One region of the Caldimonas aquatica genome, then DNA from elsewhere that is predicted to be linked to it. Evidence: predicted binding sites of a transcription regulator. Region 1 holds the regulator's gene; each other region holds the start of a gene.

Region 1 (7,547 bases):
CGACGGGCTCAACGACGCGCCGGTGCTGGCGCGGGCGGACGTCTCGGTGGCCATGGGGCAGGGGGCCGACCTGGCCCGCATGCAAGGCGATCTCGTCCTGCTCGGCAACCGTTTGGCGGCGGTGGTCGAGGCGCGCGTGCTGGCGCGGCGCATGGTCTCGGTGATCCGACAGAACCTGGCCTGGGCCGCCGGCTACAACGCGGTGAGCATCCCGCTCGCGCTGGTGGGGTGGCTGCCTCCGTGGGTGGCCGGCCTCGGGATGGCCGCGAGTTCGTTGCTCGTCGTCCTCAACGCCTGGCGACTCAATCGTCAGGCATCCCCTGCATCTGCACGAGCCCTTCCGCATGCGGCGGTGGCCGTGGAGGCGTAAGCCATGGACGTGCTGTTCCTCCTCGTGCCGCTGTCGGTGGTGCTGGTGCTGCTGATCATCGCGCTTTTCGCATGGGCCTTGTTCGGCGGCCAATTCGACAACGTCGAACGAGAGGGGGAGCGCATTCTCTGGGACGAAGACGGCCCAGACAGGGGATCGGTTGACGCCGATCAAGGTCGCGGGAAACCCTCTCGCGAACAATGACTTCAGACTTTTCCAAGAGAGGTTCCATGAGCGCTACTCCGTCGATTGCGACCGCGCCGAGCGTGAACTACAACGACAAGGTCGTGCGTCAGTTCGCCGTGATGGCGGTGGTCTGGGGTGTGGTCGGGATGCTGGTGGGGGTGTGGATTGCGGCACAACTCACCTGGCCCGAACTCAATTTCGGCATTCCGTGGCTGAGCTATGGACGCTTGCGACCGCTGCACACCAACGCCGTCATCTTCGCCTTCGGCGGCTGCGCGCTGTTCGCTACCAGCTACTACGTCGTGCAGCGCACCTGCCAGGTGCGGCTGATCTCCGACAAGCTCGCCGCGTTCACTTTCTGGGGCTGGCAAGCCGTCATCGTCGCGGCCGCCGTCTCGCTGCCCCTGGGCTACACCAGCGGCAAGGAGTACGCCGAGCTCGAGTGGCCGATCGACATCCTGATCGCGCTCGTGTGGGTGGCGTATGCCATCGTGTTCTTCGGCACGGTCGGTATCCGCAAGGTCCGGCACATCTACGTGGCCAATTGGTTCTACGGCGGCTTCATCCTCGCCGTGGCCTTGCTGCACATCGTCAACAGCGCGGCGATGCCGGTGGGCTTCATGAAGAGCTACTCGGCCTATGCGGGCGTGCAGGACGCGATGGTGCAGTGGTGGTACGGCCACAACGCGGTCGGCTTCTTCCTGACCGCGGGGTTCCTGGGGATGATGTACTACTTCATCCCCAAGCAGGCCGAGCGCCCGGTGTATTCGTATCGCCTGTCGATCGTGCACTTCTGGGCGCTGATCTTCACCTACATGTGGGCCGGTCCGCACCACCTGCACTACACGGCGCTGCCCGACTGGGCCCAGTCGATCGGCATGCTGTTCTCGCTGATCCTGCTGGCACCCTCCTGGGGCGGCATGATCAACGGCATCATGACCCTCTCCGGGGCTTGGTACAAGCTGCGTGAAGACCCGATCCTCAAGTTCCTGATCGTCTCGCTGTCGTTCTACGGCATGTCGACCTTCGAAGGTCCGATGATGTCGATCAAGACGGTCAACGCGCTGTCCCACTACACCGACTGGACGATCGGCCACGTGCACTCGGGTGCGCTGGGCTGGGTGGGCCTCATCTCGATGGGCTCCCTGTACTACCTCATCCCGCGCCTGTTCGGCCAGAAGAAGATGTACAGCGTGCGTGCGATCGAGTTGCACTTCTGGGTGGCCACCATCGGCATCGTGCTCTACATCGCTGCGATGTGGATCGCCGGCGTGATGCAGGGCCTGATGTGGCGGTCGATCAACGCCGACGGCACGCTGACCTACAGCTTCGTCGAAAGCGTGAAAGCGACCTACCCCTTCTACATGATCCGTCTGGCCGGTGGCCTGCTGTATCTGGGGGGCATGTGCATCATGGCTTGGAACACGGTGATGACCGCGCTGGCTGGCCGTTCGGCCGCCGGACAAGTGCCGGCCGTCCCCGCCCGCGCCTGAGACCGCGAAGGAACGTCAAATGGCTGACCAACAGAAGATTCCGACCTTCTCGCACGAGAAGATCGAGACCAACAACTTCCTCATGATCTTGCTTATCGTGCTCGTCGTCTCGGTCGGCGGGCTCGTGGAGATCGTGCCCCTGTTCTTCCAGCGATCCACCACCGAGCCGGTGGCCGGGCTCAAGCCCTATACGGCGCTGCAACTCGCCGGGCGCGACGTGTACATCCGCGAGGGTTGCTACAACTGCCATTCGCAGATGGTGCGTCCGTTCCGCGCCGAGACGCTGCGCTACGGCCACTACTCGGTGGCCGGTGAGTTCGTCTACGACCACCCGTTCCAGTGGGGGTCCAAGCGCACCGGCCCGGACCTGCATCGCGTCGGCGGCCGCTACAGCGACGAGTGGCACCGCGTGCACCTGATCAATCCGCGCGACGTGGTGCCCGAGTCCAACATGCCCGCGTACCCGTGGCTGGCGACCAGCCCGCTCAACCCGGCCGAGATGGCCCCCAAGATGAAGGCGCTGCGCACCCTGGGCGTGCCCTACACCGACGAGGACATCGCCGGCGCGGCCGAGGCCGTCAAGGGCAAGACCGAGCTCGACGCCGTGGTGGCGTACTTGCAGTCGCTCGGCACCCACGTCAAGTAAGGAGGCCGCCATGCACCTGGACATCAACGATCTTCGTTCCATCGTGACGGTCGTCTCGTTGCTGGTCTTCCTCGGCATCTGCGGCTGGGCATATGCCCGACGCAACCGCAGCCGCTTCGAGGAAGCGGCCCAATTGCCGTTCCAGTCCGAGTGACCGGCCCGAGGAGAACTTCATGAGCGACTTCTTCAGCAACGGCTGGTCGGTCTTCATCGCCGTCACCACTGTCGTCAGCATCGCAGCGTGCCTGCTGCTCCTCATCGTGGCAAGCAAGCGCAAGGTGATGGCAGGCGACAACACCACCGGCCACGTGTGGGACGGAGATCTGCGCGAACTCAACAACCCGCTGCCGCGGTGGTGGATGGGCTTGTTCGTGCTGACCATCGTCTTTGCCGCCGCCTACCTCGTGTTCTATCCGGGCCTGGGCAGCTACCAGGGCAAGCTCGGATGGAGCCAAGCCACCCAGTACCAGGCCGAGATGGAGAAGGCCCGTGCACAGATTGAGCCGCTGTATGCGCGTTTCGAGGGCATGAACGCCGAACAGCTCGTGCAGGACCCGCAGGCCATGGCCATCGGCGAGCGGATCTTCGTCAACAACTGCGCGCAGTGCCACGGCTCGGATGCGCGTGGCAGCAAGGGTTTCCCCAACCTGACCGACACGGACTGGCTCTATGGCGGCAATCACGAGACGATCATGGAGTCCATCGCGAAGGGGCGTCATGGCGTCATGCCGCCGATGGCCGCCGCCGTGGGCGGCGCGCAGGACGTGCGCAACGTGGCGCACTATGTCCTGAGCCTGTCCGGCAGCCCCCACAACGCGATCGCGGCCCAGCTCGGCAAGGCCAAGTTCGGCGCGTGTGCCGCCTGCCACGGGGCCGATGGCAAGGGCAACCAGGCTCTCGGTGCGCCCAACCTCACCGACAAGGTCTGGCTGCACGGTTGGGGCGAACAGGCGATCATCAACATTATCACCAACGGCAAGGACAACCAGATGCCCGCTCACGCCGACAAGCTGACGCCGGCGCAGATTCGAGTCCTCGCCGCCTACGTCTGGGGCTTCTCCAACGGCCCTGCGGCCAGCACACGCACTGTCAACGCGCAATGAACGGATGCCCGCTGGCGATCAGCAGTTCCTGCCGGGGCCGTGTGCCCCGGCCGCGAGTTCCCAAGTGAAACGCAACCCTCACACCATCCCCATCCAGCCGGTTCCCGCCCACGGCGAGACGTCCGAACAGGTCGTCTCGCTGTATGCCAAGCAAAAAAAGATCTACGCGCGCTCGGTGAGCGGGTGGTTCGCGGGGTGGCGGTGGGCGCTGGTGTGGTTCACGCAGCTCATCTTCTACGGCCTGCCGTGGCTCGAATGGAACGGCCGGCAGGCCGTGCTATTTGACCTGCTGTCGCGCAGGTTCTACATCTTCAACCTCGTCTTGTACCCGCAGGACTTCATCTACCTCACCGCGTTGCTCGTCATCTCGGCGCTCGGGCTGTTTTTCTTCACGGCCGTGGCAGGGCGCCTGTGGTGCGGTTACGCATGCCCGCAGACCGTCTACACCGAGATCTTCATGTGGGTCGAGCGCCGCATCGAAGGCGACCGGATCGCGAGAATGCGGCTTGACGAAGGCCCCTGGACCTTCGAGAAGATCTGGCGCAAGACGGCCAAGCAGGCGGCGTGGATCGCGATCGCGTTGTGGACCGGTTTCACCTTCGTCGGCTACTTCACCCCCGTGCGCGAGTTGATAGCGGCTGCCGCGAGCTTCGCCCTCGGCCCCTGGGAGACCTTCTGGGTGTTCTTCTACGGCTTCGCAACGTACGGCAATGCCGGCTACATGCGCGAGCAGGTCTGCAAGTACATGTGTCCTTACGCGCGCTTCCAGAGCGCGATGTTCGACAAGGACACGATGATCATCACCTACGACACGCAACGCGGCGAGCCCCGTGGCTCGCGCTCGCGCAAGATCGATCCAAAGGCGGCGGGGTTGGGCGACTGCATCGACTGCACGCTGTGTGTGCAAGTCTGCCCCACCGGCATCGACATCCGTGACGGCCTGCAGTACGAATGCATCGGCTGCGCCGCATGCATCGACGTCTGCAACGGCGTGATGGACAAGATGGGCTACGAGCGCGGGCTCATCCGCTACTCCACCGAGAACGGCATGGAGCACGGGTGGACACGCGCCCAGATGTTTCGCCGGGTACTGCGCCCGCGGGTGCTGATCTACGGCGCGATCTTGCTCGGCATCAGCCTCGCCTTCGTCGCGAGCATCGCGCTGCGCAGCCCGTTCAAGGTCGACGTCATCCGAGACCGGGGTGCCCTTGCCCGCATCGTGGAGGACGGCCGCGTCGAGAACGTGTACCGGCTGCAGATCATGAACAGCACCGAGCGCGAGCAGCGCTACCGGATCTCGGTGGAAGGCATCGCCGGCATCTCGGTCGCCTCGCACTCGCAGGTCGACATCGCACCGGCCGAATCCCGCTGGGTGGCCGTTCGTGTGCAGGTCCCCCCGGAGTCTGCCGCCGAGCTGGCCGGGCGCTCCAGCCCCATCCAGTTCGCTATCGAGCGGTTGCCGGACGGCGAGGAGGCCGCTCGCACGGTGCACGAGAAGTCCACCTTCCTGGTGCCGCGCTGAACGCAGGAGCCCCCATGAAAACCCTCGAACCCTCCAAAACCCAGCCCCGCGCATGGTGGCGCGAACCTATGATGTGGCTCGTGGTGGGCGGACCTGCGGCCGTCATCCTGGCCGGCGTGGCGACCCTCGTCTTGGCGGTGTCGCGTCCTGATCCGGTGGTCGATCCCGACTACTACCGTCGTGGACTGGAGATCAACAAGACCATGGCCGAGCGCCAGGCCGCGGCGTCGGAAGCCCCGGCCGTCCGCCCCGCGCTCGAGGTCCGCAACCACGCGGCCACGGGTGGAACGCCCGGGCGATGAGCCCTCAAAGGATCAGGCGGCGCGACGATGCGCCGCCGAAGGAGTGCATGGATGGCGCAGCGGTGGATGTGGATCGCCTGGCCCGCGTTTCTGGTGGCGGGCCTGATCGAGATGTTGGTGTTCGCCTTCGTCGACCCGCGTGACCTGCACTGGCTCGGTGGCGGCGCGATCGAGTTGTCGCCGATGGCGATCTACACCCTGGCCTTCTTCCTTTTCTGGGCGGCCACGATGCTGTCCAGCATGCTGACGACCTTGCTGGCGCGCTCGCCCTTCGAGGTCAACCGCTGTCCTCTGACGGCGGATCAGCGCCCTCCTGCTTGCCCGCGCCCGCAGCACCGGTCCGCGTCCTGAAGAGCCGCGGGTCAGCGAGAAGGCGGGCCCGCCGCCAGCGGCGGCAGCGCATCGCACCCGAGGGCTAGGCTCAGCAGTTGTTGGCCGAGTTGACCAGCTTCTGCAGGCCTTCTTGGTCCAAGATGCGAATCTGGCGCTGCTTGACTTCCAGGAGCCCCTCGTCCTGGAACTTCGAGAAGGTGCGGCTCACCGTCTCCAGCTTGAGGCCGAGATAGCTGCCGATCTCCTCGCGCGTCATGCGCAGCACCAGCGAAGACGGAGAGAAGCCCCGCGCATGCAGGCGCTGCGTCAGGTTGAGCAGGAAGGCGGCAAGCCGTTCTTCTGCGCGCATGCTGCCCAGGAGCAACATCACTCCGTGGTCGCGCACGATCTCCCGACTCATGATCTTGTGGAACGAGTGCTGCAGTTCGGTGAACTCACGCGAAAGCGACTCCAGCTGCGAGTAGGGGATGACGCAGACCTGCGAGTCTTCCAGGGCCACCGCATCGCAGGTGTGGCGATCCTGGCTGATCGCGTCCAGCCCCAGCAGCTCGCCGGCCATCTGGAAGCCGGTCACCTGATCCCGCCCGTCCTCGGAGGAGATGCAGGTCTTGAAGAAGCCGGTGCGCACGGCGTAGAGGGACTGGAACGGATCGCCCGCGTGGAACAACGCCTCACCGCGCTTGACCGCCCTGCGGGTGGCAACCAGCGTGTCGAGCTTTTCCAGCTCTGGGCGCGACAGGCCCACCGGCAAGCACAGCTCCCGCAAATTGCAGCTGGAGCAGGCCACCTTCAGTTCGTTGAGTTTGATCATCTTCTTCGCAGTTCCGGTGGAACCCATTATCGGATGGCCGTGGCTTTCCCGAGGTGACCCCGCGTCCCATACGGACTCCTGCCTCGCGGACCGGATCACAGTGGAGCGGGAGCGGGCACGGTGGAGCAGCATGATCATCCTCAAGTACGGGTGGGATTCTTTCGCGTCGCAGCGACCGTGACCTTGAGACAGATCAAGCGCCCCGGAGTTCTGCCTTGGCACAGTGGAGCCACCATGGAGACCGTCCTTCCTCCTCTCGATCGCGAGTTGCTGGCCCGCTTCGATGTGCCCGGCCCTCGCTATACGTCGTATCCCACGGCCGACAGGTTCGTGGAGGCCTTCACGGAGTCGCACTACCGTCAGGCACTGGAGCAACGCGCCAGCGGGGTGGGGGGGCTGCACGCTCCGTTGTCGATCTACGTCCACATCCCGTTCTGCGAGTCGGTGTGCTACTACTGCGCCTGCAACAAGGTGATCACGAAGCACCACGAGCGCGCCGGCGAGTACCTGGACGCGCTCGACCGCGAAATCGCGATGCACCGCGAGGTGCTCGGCTCCGCGCAGGCCGTATCCCAGCTACATTTCGGAGGCGGCACGCCCACCTTCCTATCCGATGCGGAACTGGAGCGCGTGATGGGCAGCCTGCGCCGGGCTTTCCGGCTCGTTCCCGGCGGCGAGTACTCTATCGAGGTCGATCCTCGCACCGTCACTCCCGATCGTCTTGCACATCTCGCGCGGCTCGGCTTCAACCGGCTGAGCTTCGGTGTGCAGGACTTCGACC
Region 2 (7,547 bases), 1.4 Mb from region 1:
AGGCCGGCGCACCGGCGAACTAGCGGCTGCCGCCTCTCAAGGAAGCCACATCGCCGCCGCCGCGACACCGAGCCCGGCGAGCGCCAGCGCGCCCACGGCCCAGGCCCGTGCCCAGGCGGCCGGGGGCGCGTCCAGCGCGGGCGCACGGCGGCGGGCGCCGCGCGGCAGGCGCGCCGTGCGCGAGACCACGCGGCCCATCGGCACATTGAGGCGCAGCCGGCCGTTGATGGCCCAGCCGCTCGCGTCGAGGATCGGGGCGAGGCTGCGTTGTCGCAGCTTGAGCCACGCGATCAACATGCTCGGGCCCGAGATCGCCAGGATCAAGCCGAGCACGCCGACCGGGATCCACCAGCCCAGCTCGATGAAGCGCGTGACGAGGGCGACGAGCACCGTGCTGATACTGCCCAACGCGACGCCCAGTGCCGCGACCGTGCCCACGTCCACACGGCGCTTCAGCGCAGCGGGCGGGGCGCCGGGCTTGGCGCCTTGGTCGAGCGTCGCCACGCCGGTGGCCGCCGCGCTCAGGCGCTCCTGCACGCGCTTCTCGCCGGCTGCCGCGCGCTTGGCCACCTGCTCCTCCACCAGGCGCAGGAACTTCTTGTACGGCGCCAGAAAAGCCTGCCTCACGCTCAGCGGGTTCTCGATCACCTTGGTGATCGTCGCGTCCCAGTCGAGGCCGTCGTTGTCGTAGAAGACGCCGTTGCGCCCGACGAGCAGGAAGTCCGCGTCGCCGGCCGTGAAGGCGACGGCGATGGTGCGCTTGTGCGCGCCGCGGCGGCACTCGCAGTAGGCGAGGTACGCCTTGGCCAGCCCGGCGAGCGTGGCGTGGCGTGCGGGGTCGGACACGTCCACCGCGAGGTCGCAGCGCCGCGCGTCGAGGTAGAGCGTGCCGGCCTCGAAGATCGCGCCGCGGCGGCTGTAGAAGTCGCGGAACGAGACGAAGTTGTGCAGCAGCCTGAGCAGGTCGCGCTGCAGGCGCAGCGTCTTCTCGAGATCGACCAGCCGGTCGTGCTGCGGGGCGGCGGCGCGGTCGTCCTCGATCAGCTGCACCAGGCGCTCGCGCAGTTCGGGGCGGCGCAGCACGTCGTCGATGCGGGCGGTGCCCAGCACGTCCAGCGGCGCGCCGGGCTTGCCCTCCAGCCAGCGGCGCCAGGGCGCGAGCCGTCGATCGAGCTCGTGCCATTCGGCTTCGGTGAGTCGCTCGCGCGAGCCGCCGAGCAGCGGCTCGACCACCTGCGTGCGCAAGGCGTCGAGCGCGTCGGCCCACGCGGGGTTGACCGCCTCGCGCACGAGCGGCAGCGGCCGGCCGGGGGCCGCCACCGCCAGCGGCAGCTCGGCCAGCGCAGCCGCCTGGGGCGTGAGCCGGGCGGCCGCCAGCGCGCGGTACTGCTCGGGCGTCGGGTTCATCGCGCCCACGGCCGCCGGGTCGTATGCTGCGAGCCGGCAGCGGGTGAAGTAGTCCTCGATCTTGGGGCGGATGCGCGCGAGCGTGGCGGCCGCCTCTTCGGTGTGCGGGCCCAGCACCTGCGCCTGCGGCCCCGGCCGCTGGGCCCGCCACGCGACCCAGGCCTCGGCGTCGCGGAAGAACGCCTCCACGCGCGACAGGTCGACGCCCGGCTCGCCGCTGCGGTCCGTCGTGCTGCCGTGCGTGCGCTGAATGTCGCGGATCAGTTGCGCGAGGTCTTCGTCGTCGGCGGCGCTCGCCGGCACCACGCCGTCGCCGTTGGCGCGCTGCCGGTGGACGTTGCGCAGCCGCTCCAGCACGTCGTCCAGCCCCACCTCGGGGGCCGACGGCCGGCCCGCCAGTTCGAGCGTGCGCCGGGCCTCGTCGCGCAGGGCCCGGCCCGCGGCGGTGTCGTCGCGCAGCGCGTCCAGCGGCAGGCGATCGGTGCCGAGCAGCAGGCGGTCGGCGTCCTTCAGGCGCTCGCGCATCCACTGCGTGGCCGCGAGCACCTCCGGCGGGCGGATGCGGCCGTCGCCGTCGGTGTCGAGGAGGTCGAGCGTGCGGTCGTCGAGCGCCAGCCCCCGGGTCGGGCAGGCGAGTGCGGCCCACAAGGTCTGGTCCAGCTCGTCCAGACGGAGGATGTCGGCGCCCGAGCGAAAGACGACCTGGTCCATGCCCCCGGCGCGTTCGAATTGCCAACGGTGCGGCGTGTCTGTCGATGTCTTCATGCGCCCAGGCCGGAGGCATTCTTCGTGCCTGCGGCGCGCGCGCAGGTACGGGTGAGTTAGAATGTATGCGCCGCACATCTTTTCGCCGAGCCCCCGCCATGCGCCTTACGGTCTACACCGACTACACCCTGCGGGTGCTGATCTACCTGGCGCTCAAGCACCGCGAAGGGGGCGTGGCCACGATCGACGAGATGGCGCGGGCCTACGGCATCTCGCGCAACCATCTGATGAAGATCGTGCACGAGCTCGGCCAGCACGGCTTCATCGAGACGGTGCGCGGGCGCGCAGGCGGCGCGCGCCTCGCACGGGCCCCCTCTCAGATCTCCATCGGCGACGTGGTGCGCATGGCCGAGAAGGACTTCTCGGTCGTGCAATGCCATGAGCGCGGCGCCGTCCACGACTGCGCGATCCTCGCCACCTGCAATCTCAAGCGGGGCTTGCAGCGCGCCGTCGAGGCCTTCATGCGCGAGCTCGACCGCATGACGCTCGCCGACGCGGTGGGCTCCACCGCCGCGGCCGCCCAGCTGCTCGGGATGGAGCTTGCGCCGGCACGTGGCGCCTCGCCGGTGCGAGCGGCCCGCAAGACCATCCCCATCGTCGGCCAGCCGGCAGCCCATGCCGCGACGCGGCCTCGCCCGGCGAGCCGCTCCGCGTCCCGCAGTCGCAACCGCTGAGTGTCGCGCGCCCGGCGCGCATCACAGGCAGGCGCACCGAGCCCCTCGGGCTGCAAGAGTGCACCCAGGAGTGGGTGGAGGCGCGTCTCCACGCCGGCGGGGCTTCTTCCACGAAGCCCGGTGCCGCTCCTTGACCTCGCTCAAAAAGATGTACCCATCGTATTGCTTTGGGGGTGGGGGCTCGCCCAGAATAGCTGTATCAGAGATACATCTTTGGAGCGTTTGCATGACCCTCACCGTCACCACCGTCGATGTGCGAACCATCGTGCCGCGCGAGCGGCACCCGCTCATCTTCTCCACCTTCGCGAAGCTCGAGCCGGGCCACGCCATGGAGTTGGTGAACGACCACGATCCCAAGCCGCTGTACTACCAGTTCCAGGCCGAGCTGCCCGGCGCGTTCGGCTGGGACTACCTCGAGCGCGGCCCGGAGGTCTGGCGCGTGCGCATCGTCAAGCTGGCGCCGGCGGCGGGCTCCACCTGCTGCGGCTCCTGCCAATGAGCCCTCGGGGGCCGGCTCGCCCGGCCGGCCCTCCTTCCCCATCCACCGACGAGGTTCCCCGATGAGATCCACCCGCACCCTGTGGAGATGGCTGGGCGTCATCTTCCTGCTTTCGTTCGCCGCCCTGGGCTTCCTGGGTTGGCAGATCCACCTCCAGGCCCCGCCCATCCCCAAGGCGGTGGTCAGCCAGGACGGCCAGGTGCTGTTCGGCGAGGGCGAGGTCACGCGCGGCCAGCAGGCCTGGCTCGCCGCCGGCGGCCAGCAGCTGGGCACCGTCTGGGGCCACGGCAGTTACGTCGCGCCGGACTGGTCGGCCGACTGGCTGCACCGCGAGGCGCTGGCGTTGCGCGACCTCGGGGCCGCGCAACGCTACGGCAAGCCCTACGAGCAGCTGGGCGTCGAGCAGCGCGGCGCCCTCGACGCGTGGGTCAAGAGCGAGTTCCGCCGCAACACCTACGACGGGTCGCGCGGCGTCATCGTCGTCTCGCGCGAGCGTGCCCGGGCCATCGAGCAGACGGCGCAGCACTACGCGGGCCTGTTCGGCGCAGCCCCCGAGTTCGACGGCTTGCGCGAGGCCTACGCGATGACGGCCGACGCGCTGCCCTCGGCCGACGACCGCAAGGCGCTGGCGGCGTTCTTCTTCTGGTCGGCCTGGGCGGCGGCCACCGACCGGCCGGGCGAGCAGGGCCTGTCGTACACCAGCAACTGGCCGCACGAGCCGCTGGTGGGCAACACGATGACCACCTCGGCGGCGATGTGGTCCATCGTGAGCGTGGTGCTGCTGCTGGGCGGCATCGCCGCGATGTTGTGGTTCCACAGCGCGCGCAAGCACGAGGAGGAGCCGGCCGCGCCGAAGACCGACCCGCTCTTCGGCGCGAAGGCCACGGCCTCGATGCGGGCCACGCGCAAGTACTTCTTCGCGGTGATCGGCCTCATCCTGCTGCAGATCGGCATGGGCATCGTCACCGCGCACTATGCGGTCGAAGGCCAGAGCCTGTTCGGCTTGCCGCTGGCCGAGGTGCTGCCCTATGTGGTGAGCCGCACGGCGCACACCCAGGTGGGCATCTTCTGGATCGCCACCGCCTGGCTGGCCACGGGCCTGTACATCGCGCCGCTGCTCTCGGGGCAGGAGCCCAGGCTGCAGAAGCTGGGCGTGGACGTGCTGTTCTGGGCGCTGATCGCCATCGTCGTCGGCTCAACCGCCACGAGCTGGCTCGGCCACCTGCAACGCCAGGGCGCCGACTTCACGTTCTGGATCGGCAACCAGGGGCTGGAGTTCACCAGCATGGGCCGCGTGTGGCAGATCCTGCTGTTCGTGGGCCTGCTGTTCTGGCTGCTGCTGATGGGCCGCGCGCTGTGGCCGGCGCTCAAGCGTCCGTCGGAGACGCGCGGGCTGATCGCGATGGTGTTCCTGTCGGCCACCTGCATCGGCGGCTTCTACGCGACCTCGCTCACCTGGGGCCAGGGCACGCACTACTCGATGATCGAGTACTGGCGCTGGTGGCTGGTGCACCTGTGGGTCGAAGGCTTCTTCGAGGTGTTCGCCACGGCCGTCATCGCGCTGATCTTCACCCGCCTGGGCCTGATCCGCACGGCCACCGCCAACAGCGCGATCGTGCTGGAGACCATCGTGTTCCTGTTCGGCGGCATCCTGGGCACGCTGCACCACCTGTACTTCACCGGCACCCCCACGTCGGTGATCGCGGTGGGCGCGGTGTTCTCGGCGCTCGAAGTGGTGCCGCTCACCCTGATCGGCCTGGAAGGCTGGGCCACCTACCAGCGCACCAAGGCCGCGCCCTGGGTCGCCGCGTACAAGTGGCCGATCCTGTGCTTCGTCGCGGTGGGCTTCTGGAACACCGTGGGCGCGGGCCTGCTGGGCTTTGCGATCAACCCGCCGGCCTCGCTGTACTACGTGCAGGGCCTGAACCTCACGCCCGCCCACGGCCATGCGGCGCTGTTCGGCGTGTACGGCATGCTCGGCATCGGCCTGATGCTGTTCTGCCTGCGCGGCCTCTATGCCCGTGAGCTGCACGCCGACCGGTGGCTCAAGCCGGCCTTCTGGGGCTTGAACCTGGGCCTGGCGATGATGGTGTTCATGTCGCTCGTGCCGGCCGGCATCTACCAGGCCTGGGCCAGCGTGACCCAGGGCCTGTGGTACGCCCGCTCGCCCGAGATCGTGCACTCGAAGCTGATGGAAGCGCTGGTGTGGCTGCGTGTGCCGGGCGACGTGGTGTTCGCCGCCGGTGCGGTGTTCCTGGCCGTCTACGGCGCGGCCCTGCTGCGCCGCCACTCGGGTGAGCCGCGCACGCTGGACGTGCCCGCCGCCAAGGCGGCGCGGTCGTGAGGCCTTACATCTTGGTCCCCGGGGCGGGCGCACTGCCCGCCCGCGGGGGGTGCCGGCCCGGCCCACCGTGCTCGATGGGGACGCCATGCGGTTGACCAGCTTCACCGACTATGCGCTGCGCGTGCTGATCTTCCTGGCCGCGGGCCGCGGCGAGCCGCGCGCGACGGTCGGCGAGATCGCCGCCGCCTTCGACATCTCGGAAAGCCACCTGACCAAGGTGGCGCACTTCCTGGGACGGCAAGGCTGGGTTGTGACGGTGCGCGGCAAGGGCGGTGGCTTGCAACTCGCACGGCCGGCCGGCACCATCGGCGTCGGTGAGGTGGTGCGGCGGGCCGAGGGCGAGGGCGCGTTCGCCGAATGCTTCGAGGCGCGCCCGCGCCAGGGCCTGGAGCCGGCCGACCGGCCCGGGGCTGGGCGCACGCCTTGCTCGATCGCCGACATGTGCGGCCTGCAAGGCGTGCTGCGCGAGGCGGTCGCGGCCTTCTTCGGCGTGCTGGACCGCCACACCGTGCAGGACCTGGTGCAAGAGCCGCAGCGCCTGCGCGCCGTGCTGTTCGTGCCGCGTGCGAGTGGGCCGCACACGCCCCCAGACGCGGCCGACGACGCGGGCGCCCCGACCCTTGCGAAGGAGTGGCCCGATGCCCTTGGACGATGATGCCCCCGCCCCGCCGGCCTACGAGTACGAAGGCCCGCCCGAGCTGCGCGAGCCGATCGACCGCGCGCTGCATGGCGTGGTGGACCCGGAGATGGCGCTGGACATCGTGGACGTGGGCCTCGTCTATCGGGTGCGCGTCGAGCCGCAGCGCGTGCACGTGCTGATGACGATGACCTCGGCCGCCTGCCCGGCGGCCGGCCTCATCCTGGAGGAGGTCGAGGCGGCGCTGCAACGCCTCCTGCCGGAGCGCGAGCCCGAGGTCGAACTGACCTGGGAGCCCGCCTGGACGCCGGCGCGCTTGAGCCCCCGGGCGCGGCGCTTCATGGGATGGTGAGCGCCGGCCCGGCCCGCCGTGCCGACCGGCGCCGCGCGCAGGCACGGTGGCGGGTGGCGCTGGCGCTCGGGGCGGCCGCGGCCCTGGTGCTGGGGGTGGGCGGCGGCCTGCTGCGCGCCGGCGTGCCGGTCGAAGGGGCGGCCTGGGCCTGGGCCGGGGTGCAGCATGCGGCGCTGATGATCGGCGCCTTCTTCGGCACCGTGATCGGGCTGGAGCGGGCCGTGGCGCTGGGCCACCCGGCCGCATATGCGGCGCCCGCGGCGACCGCGGCGGCGGCGGTGCTGCTCGTGTTCGGTGCGCAAGCGGCCGGTGCGTGGCTGCTCGTGGCAGGCGCGCTGGCCTTCACGCTCGACAGCGCCCTCATCGTGCGCCGGCAGCCTGCACTGCACACGGCGCTCTTGCTCGCTGCGGCGATGGCCTTCGTGATGGGCGCGGGGGCGTGGGCGGCCGGCGTGCGGCACGACGGCGTGCATGCCTGGTGGTTCACCTTCCTCGTCGTGACGATCGCGGCCGAACGGCTGGAGATGACGCGGCTGATGCAGCGCCGGCGCGCGGCGGCGCCGCTGCTCGTGGCGGTGCTTGTGGCCTTGTATGCGGGCGCCGCGGTCAGCTTCGCCGCGGCGCGCGCGGGGCACCTCGTCTTCGGCGCAGCGCTCGTCGCACTGGCGGCGTGGCTCGGCGCGTTCGACATCGCGCGGCGCACGGTGCGGGCGACGGGCTTGCCTCGCTACATGGCCGTGTGCCTGCTGCTCGGTTATGCGTGGCTCGCGGTGGGCGGGGCCGCATGGGCCCTGGCGGCCGTGGGTGAGCCGGTGCGCGACATCGCCCTGCATGCGCTGGGCCTCGGGTTCGTCATCAGCATGGTGATG
Region 3 (7,547 bases), 490 kb from region 1:
GTGCCCTACAGCTATGCCGGCACGATGGGGCTGGTGCAGGGCGAGAGCATGGCGGCGCGCTTCTTCCACCGGCTCGGGGCCTCGCTGCTGGACCGCACGATCTGCGCGAGCGCGGGCTCCGAGGCGCTGGCGGCGACCTATGGCGGCAAGGTCGGCATGCATGTGGAACACTTCGCCGAAAGCCGCCTGATCCTCATCTGGGGCAGCAATTCGATCGCCTCGAACCTGCATTTCTGGAGCATCGCGCAGGAAGCCAAGCGGCGCGGGGCGAAGCTGGTGTGCATCGACCCCCGGCGCAGCGAGACGGCGGACAAGTGCCACCAGCACCTGCAACTGCTGCCGGGCACCGACGGGGCCCTGGCGCTGGGTCTGATGCACGAGCTGATCCGCCACGATGGGCTGGATCACGACTACATCGAGCGCCACACCGAAGGCTGGCCGGCCCTGCGCGAACGTGCGCTGCAGTGGCCGCCCGAGCGCGTGGCCGCGGTGTGCGGCCTCACCGCCGACGAGGTGCGGGCGCTGGCGCGCGACTACGCGCTCACCCGCCCGGCGGCCATACGCCTCAACTACGGCATGCAGCGCGTGCGCGGCGGCGGCAATGCGGTGCGGCTGATCGCCGTGCTGCCGTGCCTGGTGGGGGCCTGGCGGCATCGGGCGGGGGGCTTGCTGCTGTCCAGTTCCGGCTGGTTTCCGGTGCAGCGGGCCGCCCTGCAGCGGCCCGACTTGCTGGCAGGCCGGCGGCCGCGCACGATCAACATGAGCACGATCGGCGACGACCTGCTCCAAGGTCCCTCGCCCTCGTTCGGGCCCCGGATCGAGGCGCTCGTCGTCTATAACAGCAACCCGGTGGCCGTGGCGCCGGAGTCGCCCAAGGTGGTGCGCGGCTTCTCGCGCGAGGACCTGTTCACCGTGGTGCTGGAGCACTTCATGACCGACACGGCGGACTACGCGGACTACGTGCTGCCTGCCACCACCCAGCTCGAGCACCTGGACGTGCACACCAGCTACGGCCACACCTACGCGCTCATCAACGAGCCGGCGATCGCGCCGCTGGGTGAGGCGCGGCCCAACACCGAGATCTTCCGCCAGCTCGCGGCCCGCATGGGCTTCGACGAGCCGTGCTTCGCCGACAGCGACGAGGCGTTGGCGCGGCAAGCCTTCGCGCGCGAGGACGTGGACTTCGCGCAGCTGCGCGAGGCGGGCTGGGTCAAGCTCGCGCTGCCCCAGGCGCCCTTTGCCGAGGGCGGGTTCCCCACACCCAGCGGCCGCTGCCGCATCGACGCCCCGGGCTTCGGCGTGCCGGACTACGTGCCCAACCACGAAGGCCCGGAGTCGGCGCCCGAGCTCGTCGCGCGCTACCCGCTCGCGATGATCTCGCCGCCGGCACGCAATTTCCTCAACTCGACGTTCGTCAACGTCAAGAGCCTGCGCGACATCGAAGGCCAGCCGCTGCTCGAGATCCATCCGCACGACGCGGCGGCCCGCGGCATCGGGGAGGGCGAGATGGTGCGGGTCTACAACGACCGGGGCGAATACCGGTGCGTGGCGCGTGTGACGGAGCGGGCGCGGCCCGGGGTCGTCAACGGGTTGGGCATCTGGTGGCGCAAGCTGGGGCCGGACGGCACCAACGTCAACGAAGTGACGCACCAGCGGCTCACCGACATCGGCCGCGCGCCGTGCTTCTACGACGTGCGGGTCGAGGTGAGCCGCGTCGCGGGCTGAACGGGGCGACGGATGCACATGGAGCCGAGCCGACCCGCTGCTGCCCGCCGCCGGTGGCGCCGCCTCGGGTGGGCGGCCGTGCTGGTGGCCGCCAGTGCGACCCTGGTCGGGCTGGCCGGCTGTGGCAGCGTGGGGTACTTGGCGCAGTCGGTGCGCGGGCATTTCGCCCTCCTGCACGAGGCCAAACCCGTGCCGCTGTGGCTCGACGATGCCGCCACGCCGCAGCAGCTGCGCGAGCGCCTGGCGCTCAGCCAGCGCATCCGCGACTTCGCCAGCCGGGAGCTGAAGCTGCCGGACAACGGCAGCTACCGCCGCTATGCCGACCTCAAGCGAGCGGCCGCGGTGTGGAACGTGGTGGCGGCACCGCCCCTGAGCCTGCAGCTCAAGACCTGGTGCTTCCCGGTGGTCGGCTGCGTGGGCTACCGCGGCTACTTCGATCGGGAGGCGGCCCTCGCCGAAGCCAAGGCGCTGCAGGCCGAAGGCTACGAGGTGATGGTCTATGGCGTGCCGGCCTACTCGACGCTGGGGTGGTTCGACGATCCGCTGCTCAACACCTTCATCCACTACCCCGAAGGCGAACTGGCGCGGATGATCTTCCACGAACTGGCGCACCAGGTGGCGTATGCGTCCGGCGACACGACTTTCAACGAGTCGTTCGCCACCGCCGTGGAGCGCCTGGGCATCGAGCGCTGGATGGCGAGCCAAGCCAGCGCCGAGGCGCGCGCCGAGTATGCGGCCTACGACGCGCGGCGGCAGGATTTCCGCGCGCTCACGATGCGCTACCGGGACCAACTGCGGGCGCTGTATGCGAGCCCCCTGCCCGAGACGGACAAACGCAGCCGCAAGGCCGCCCTGTTCGCCCAGATGCGCGCCGAACACGAGCGGATGAAGGCCGAGCGCTGGGGCGGGCATTCGGGCTACGATGGGTGGTTCGAGCGTGCCAACAACGCGGCGCTGGGCGTGCTGGGGGCCTACAACGAGCTGGTGCCCGGGTTCGAGCGGCTGTTCGTGGCCGAGGGGCGCGACTTCGAGCGCTTCTACGCGGCGGTGAGGCGCTTGGCACAAGCGCCGCAGGACGAACGCCGTGCGGCCCTGGCGATGCCCAGCGTGGCGGCGGCGCCGGCGCGATGATGCAGCCGGCGGGCGGAGGGAAGGCGATGAGCGAGATCTCGATTCGACGCGAACACCGGCTGGGGTTGCCCCGGGCGCGTGAGCTCGCGGCGAAATGGGCCGAGGATGCCGAGGAGCAGTTCGGGATGAGCTGCCGCGTCGAGCAAGGCACCGAGGCCGACTGCATCCGCTTCGCCCGCCCCGGGGTGGAGGGGACGCTCACCGTGGCCGGCGACCGCTTCGAGCTGTACGTCAAGCTCGGCACGCTGCTCGCGGGCTTTCGCAAGCGCATCGAGACCGAGGTGGAGAAGAACCTCGACGTGCTGCTGGCGCGCGAGGCGCCGCGGCTGGAGGCGTCACGGGCCGAGGCCGAGCGCCGGGCGAAGAAGGAAGGCTGAGGCTGCCGGCGCCGGCGCTCAGATCACTTCAGGGACTCGATGAGGTCGATGTAGTCCTGCATCGCCTGCTCACGGGTGCGGCCCTTGAGCGCTTCCCAGGCGTCGTACTTGGCGCGGCCGACGAAGTCGGTGAAGCCGGGGCGCTCGCCCTGCACGTCCCCGGCGGTCGCCTGCTTGTACAGGGCGTAGATCTTCAGCAGCGTCATGTTGTCCGGCTTTTCGGGCAGCGACTTGGACTCGGCGACGGCTTGTTCGAAACGGGCTTGGAGGTCGGACATGGCAGGCTGTGGCGACGAAGGGTGGAAGAAGGCACCGGCAGAGCCGAAGTGCTTTTCGTACGAACGTTCGTGCGGCAATGCTACACCCTTTGTGGCGGCGGGCGGTGAACCCGACGCCGCCGCGGGTGTTCGCAGCCGCGCGTTCACTCGACGCGGTGAGGGCGGTCGTTCGCGCTCTCCGGCGCCGGGGCGCCCCACTGCCGCCGGGCGGCGGCGCGGAATTCGGTGGGGGCCAGGCCTGTGGCCCGCGTGAAGAAGCGGGTGAAGTACGCGGCATCCGAGAAACCGAGCGACAGCGCGATCTCCTTGACGCTCAGCAAGGTGTAGGCCAGATCGCGCCGCGCCTGCAGCAGCAGCCGCCCGTGCAAGGCCCCCAGGGCGGAGGTGCCGAGCACGCCGCGGCAGATGCGGTTGAGCTGGGTCGGCGTGAGGCCCAGCTGCTCGGCATACCAGGGAATCCGGCGCTCCTCGCGGTAGTGCCGCTCCAGCAGGGCGCGAAAGCGCCGGGCGTGCTGCAGGCCCCGGCCCGAGCCGCCTGCGGCTTGCCCGGCGGCATGCTCGGCCGCGCGGCCCACCCGCACGAGCAACTGGGTGAGGCAGGCGGCCAGCGCGGTCAGGCGCCAGGGGGCATCGCCGGCGAGTTCCTGCGCCAGCACGCCCAGTTGCTGGCGGACGGGCTCGAACCAGAGGCGGTCGGCCTCGCGTGGAAACTGCAGGCAGGCCGGATGGGCCAGCCGCTCGGCCAGGCCCGGGGTGGCTTGCAGCAGCGCGTCGACTTGCTGCTGCACGACGGTCAGGATCACCCCGTCGACGTCGCGCGAGAAACGAAAGCCATGCACGACCAGGGCCGGCACGAAGATCACGCACGGCGCGGCGAAGGGCAGCCGCCGGTCCTCGAACACCGCCTCGCCGTCACCGGCGCCCAGACATAGCAACTGCACGAACACGTCGTGCCGATGGGGTCGGATCTCCCAGTCGTACAGACGGCTGCGCTCTGCGATCGACTCCAGATGCAGGTTCTCCGGGATGAGCGGCTGCTCATGCTCCCCGTACAGCGCGTAGGTGGGAACGGACTTCATGGCGGGACGGGCGGGGCGGGTGCCCCCGGCGCGGCAGCGGGCGCCCGACCTCGGGCGCCACCTGTCGCACGAATGTTCCGATTGTCCAAGCCTTTGTGTTTTCCGTCTATTTGCACGCGGGCCGCAGCCGCCTAATCTCGTTGATACAAGACAAGGAGACATGCCATGAAGAAGGTGCAGGTGGCCATCATCGGCTCCGGACCCTCGGGGCTGCTGCTGGGGCAGCTGTTGTACAAGGCGGGCATCGACAACCTCATCCTCGAGCAGCGCAGCAAGGAGTACGTGCTGGCCCGCATCAGGGCGGGGATCATCGAGCAGATCGCCCAGGACCTTCTGGACGAGGCCGGGGTGGGGGCGCGCATGCACCGCGAGGGGCTGGTGCACCACGGCATCGAGCTGGCCTTCAAGGGCGAGCGCCACCGCATCGACATGCACCGGCTCACCGGCGGCAAGTCGGTGATGGTGTACGGCCAGACGGAAATCACGCACGACCTCATGGACGCGCGCGAGGCCGAGGGCTTGCCCACGGTGTACGAGGCGGCCCACGTCAGCATCCACGATTTCGACGGCGCGCGGCCGCGGGTGCGCTACGAGAAGGACGGCCGCACGCACGAGATCGAGTGCGACTTCATCGCGGGATGCGACGGCTTTCACGGCGTGTGCCGGGCGAGCGTGCCGGCGCAGGCGATCAAGACGTACGAGCGGGTCTACCCCTTCGGATGGCTGGGCATCCTCTCGGACACCCCGCCGGTGTCCGACGAGCTGATCTACACCCATCACGAACGCGGCTTCGCCCTGTGCAGCATGCGCTCGCCCACGCGCAGCCGGCATTACGTGCAGGTGCCGCTCACCGAGAAGGTGGAGGACTGGAGTGACGAGCGGTTCTGGGACGAGCTGCGCGCCCGGCTGGACCCGGTGGCCGCGGAGCGGCTGGTGACCGGGCCGTCGATCGAGAAGAGCATCGCGCCGCTGCGCAGCTTCGTCGCCGAGCCGATGCGCTTCGGGCGGCTGTTCCTGGCCGGCGATGCGGCCCACATCGTGCCGCCCACCGGCGCCAAGGGGCTCAACCTGGCCGCGTCGGACGTGCGTTATCTCTCGCGCGCCCTGATCGAACACTACCGGGAGGGCAGCAGCGCCGGCCTGGACCACTATTCGCAGAAAGCCCTGCGCCGCATCTGGAAGGCCGAGCGCTTCTCCTGGTACATGACCAGCCTCTTGCACCGCTTTCCCGAGCATGGGGAGTTCGGGCAGAAGATCCAGGAGGCCGAACTGGACTACCTCGTGCACTCGGAGGCGGCGTCGACGTCGCTGGCCGAGAACTATGTCGGACTTCCCTTCGAGGACTGAATCCCGCCCAGGGTCCGACCTTGACGAACGTCAAGGTCGCCCTGATGTGCGCCGCCTACGATGCCCCTGACCCGGAGCCCCGCCGGGCGGGGATGCGTTCGCCGTGCCGGCCCGGTTGGGCTGGGCCGCGGCGGCGACGACCGGGGACGTGGAGCGCGCATGGGATTCTTTCGCTGGAAGCTCTCGACGAAGCTGTTCGTCGTGGGCATCACCTTTCTGGTCCTGGCTCTGGGCTCGACGGGGCTGACGCTGTGGGTGAGCTGGCAGCTCGAAGGCGGCGCGGCCGCGGTCAACGAAGCCGGGCGGCTGAGGATGATGAGCTACCGGCTCGCGCTGGCCTTGCCCCATGCGTCGCCGGCCGACCTGCAGGCCCAGGCCGAGCGCTTCGAGCGCGGGTTGGACCTGCTGGAGCACGACGACCCGCGCCGACCGCTGTTCGTGCCGCGCGACGGGGAGGTCCACCTGCGCTTCCTGGCGGTGCAGGACCGCTGGAAGGAACTGCGTGCCCGCTGGCTCGGGCCGGCCCGCCCCGACGGCGGGCGCGTGCTGGACGAGGCCGACGCGTTCGTGATCCTCGTCGACGATTTCGTCTCGTCGATCGAGCACCATCTGTCGCGCTGGACGGCACTGCTCCACGTGGTCCAGTTCGCGATCATGGGGCTCGCGCTCGCCAGCGCGATCGCGCTCATGTACACCGGCTACCTGCTCGTGCTGGAGCCTCTGGCCCGCCTGCAACGGGGCTTGCAGCGCCTGGCGCAAGGCGACTTCTCCGAGCGCATCGAGGCCCGCACGCAGGACGAGTTCGGCGACCTGGCGCGGGGCTTCAACCTCATGGCCGAGCAGTTGGGGCAGGCATACGGCGACCTCGAGGACAAGGTGCGCGAGAAGACCGCGCGGCTCGAGGTGAAACGCGAGCGGCTCTCGGCGCTGTACGAGATCTCGAGCTTCGTGTCGTCGGCGACCTCCATCGAGGCGCTGATGCAAGGCTTTGCGAAGAAGGTGCGCACCGTCGCGAAGGCCGATGCCGTGGCCGTGCGCTGGAGCGATGCGAGCCGCCAACGCTTCGTGATGGCCGGCAACGACTGCCTGCCCGAGCCGATGGCCGAGGCCGAGCGGTGCCTGGTGGCCGGCCAGTGCCACTGCGGCACGAGCGACGACGCCGCCCCGGTGCGGGTGATCCCGATCCGCGAAGCGCGCTCCGGCCCCGCGCTGCCGCATTGCGAGCAGGCCGGCTACCGAACCCTGGTGACGGTGCCGGTGCGCACCCACCAGCGCACGCTGGGCGAGATCGACCTGTTCTATCGCGGGGACGTGGTGCTGGCCGAAGACGAGCGCGGCCTGTACGAGGCCATGGGCCAGCACCTGGCCGGCGCGATGGAAGCCCTGCGCGCAGCCGCGATCGAGCGCGAGTCGGCCATCGCCGAGGAGCGCGCTTTGCTCGCGCGCGAGCTGCACGACTCGATCGCGCAGTCGCTCGCCTTCTTGAAGCTGCAAGTGCCGTTGCTGCGGCAGGCCGTGGCGCGCGCCGACGCCGAGGGCATCGAGCGCGTGCTCGGCGAGATCGAGATGGGCATCCGCGAGAGCAATGCCGACGTGCGGGAGCTGCTGCT

What was found. The regulator FNR, encoded in region 1, switches genes on or off when oxygen is low (the NO sensors DNR and NnrR bind a similar motif). The targets are predictions, from matches to a motif close to TTGATNNNNATCAA.
Region 2: OMP39_RS00140 (DUF2249 domain-containing protein) is a predicted target of FNR. The motif match lies at 2,977-2,990, and genes of this name have one in related genera.
Region 3: OMP39_RS11445 (type IV pili methyl-accepting chemotaxis transducer N-terminal domain-containing protein) is a predicted target of FNR. The motif match lies at 5,958-5,971, and genes of this name have one in related genera.

Annotation. Positions count from the first base shown of each region.
Region 1 is NZ_CP110257.1:2,023,645-2,031,191, reverse strand. It holds gene OMP39_RS09210 (heavy metal translocating P-type ATPase) at 1-370, shown strand, start outside; partial or broken gene ccoS (cbb3-type cytochrome oxidase assembly protein CcoS) at 374-505, shown strand; gene ccoN (cytochrome-c oxidase, cbb3-type subunit I) at 601-2,049, shown strand; gene ccoO (cytochrome-c oxidase, cbb3-type subunit II) at 2,069-2,695, shown strand; gene OMP39_RS09190 (cbb3-type cytochrome oxidase subunit 3) at 2,706-2,849, shown strand; gene ccoP (cytochrome-c oxidase, cbb3-type subunit III) at 2,869-3,798, shown strand; gene ccoG (cytochrome c oxidase accessory protein CcoG) at 3,803-5,320, shown strand; gene OMP39_RS09175 (FixH family protein) at 5,335-5,622, shown strand; gene OMP39_RS09170 (hypothetical protein) at 5,674-5,973, shown strand; gene fnr (fumarate/nitrate reduction transcriptional regulator Fnr) at 6,044-6,766, opposite strand; gene hemN (oxygen-independent coproporphyrinogen III oxidase) at 7,001-7,547, shown strand, end outside.
Region 2 is NZ_CP110257.1:25,151-32,697, forward strand. It holds gene OMP39_RS00125 (urate hydroxylase PuuD) at 1-23, shown strand, start outside; gene OMP39_RS00130 (hypothetical protein) at 37-2,172, opposite strand; gene OMP39_RS00135 (Rrf2 family transcriptional regulator) at 2,271-2,846, shown strand; gene OMP39_RS00140 (DUF2249 domain-containing protein) at 3,073-3,345, shown strand; gene OMP39_RS00145 (nitric-oxide reductase large subunit) at 3,407-5,689, shown strand; gene OMP39_RS00150 (RrF2 family transcriptional regulator) at 5,775-6,344, shown strand; gene OMP39_RS00155 (metal-sulfur cluster assembly factor) at 6,328-6,678, shown strand; gene OMP39_RS00160 (hypothetical protein) at 6,672-7,547, shown strand, end outside.
Region 3 is NZ_CP110257.1:2,517,133-2,524,679, reverse strand. It holds gene OMP39_RS11475 (molybdopterin-containing oxidoreductase family protein) at 1-1,725, shown strand, start outside; gene OMP39_RS11470 (aminopeptidase) at 1,744-2,856, shown strand; gene OMP39_RS11465 (polyhydroxyalkanoic acid system family protein) at 2,883-3,233, shown strand; gene OMP39_RS11460 (acyl-CoA-binding protein) at 3,257-3,511, opposite strand; gene OMP39_RS11455 (helix-turn-helix domain-containing protein) at 3,655-4,590, opposite strand; gene pobA (4-hydroxybenzoate 3-monooxygenase) at 4,756-5,937, shown strand; gene OMP39_RS11445 (type IV pili methyl-accepting chemotaxis transducer N-terminal domain-containing protein) at 6,097-7,547, shown strand, end outside.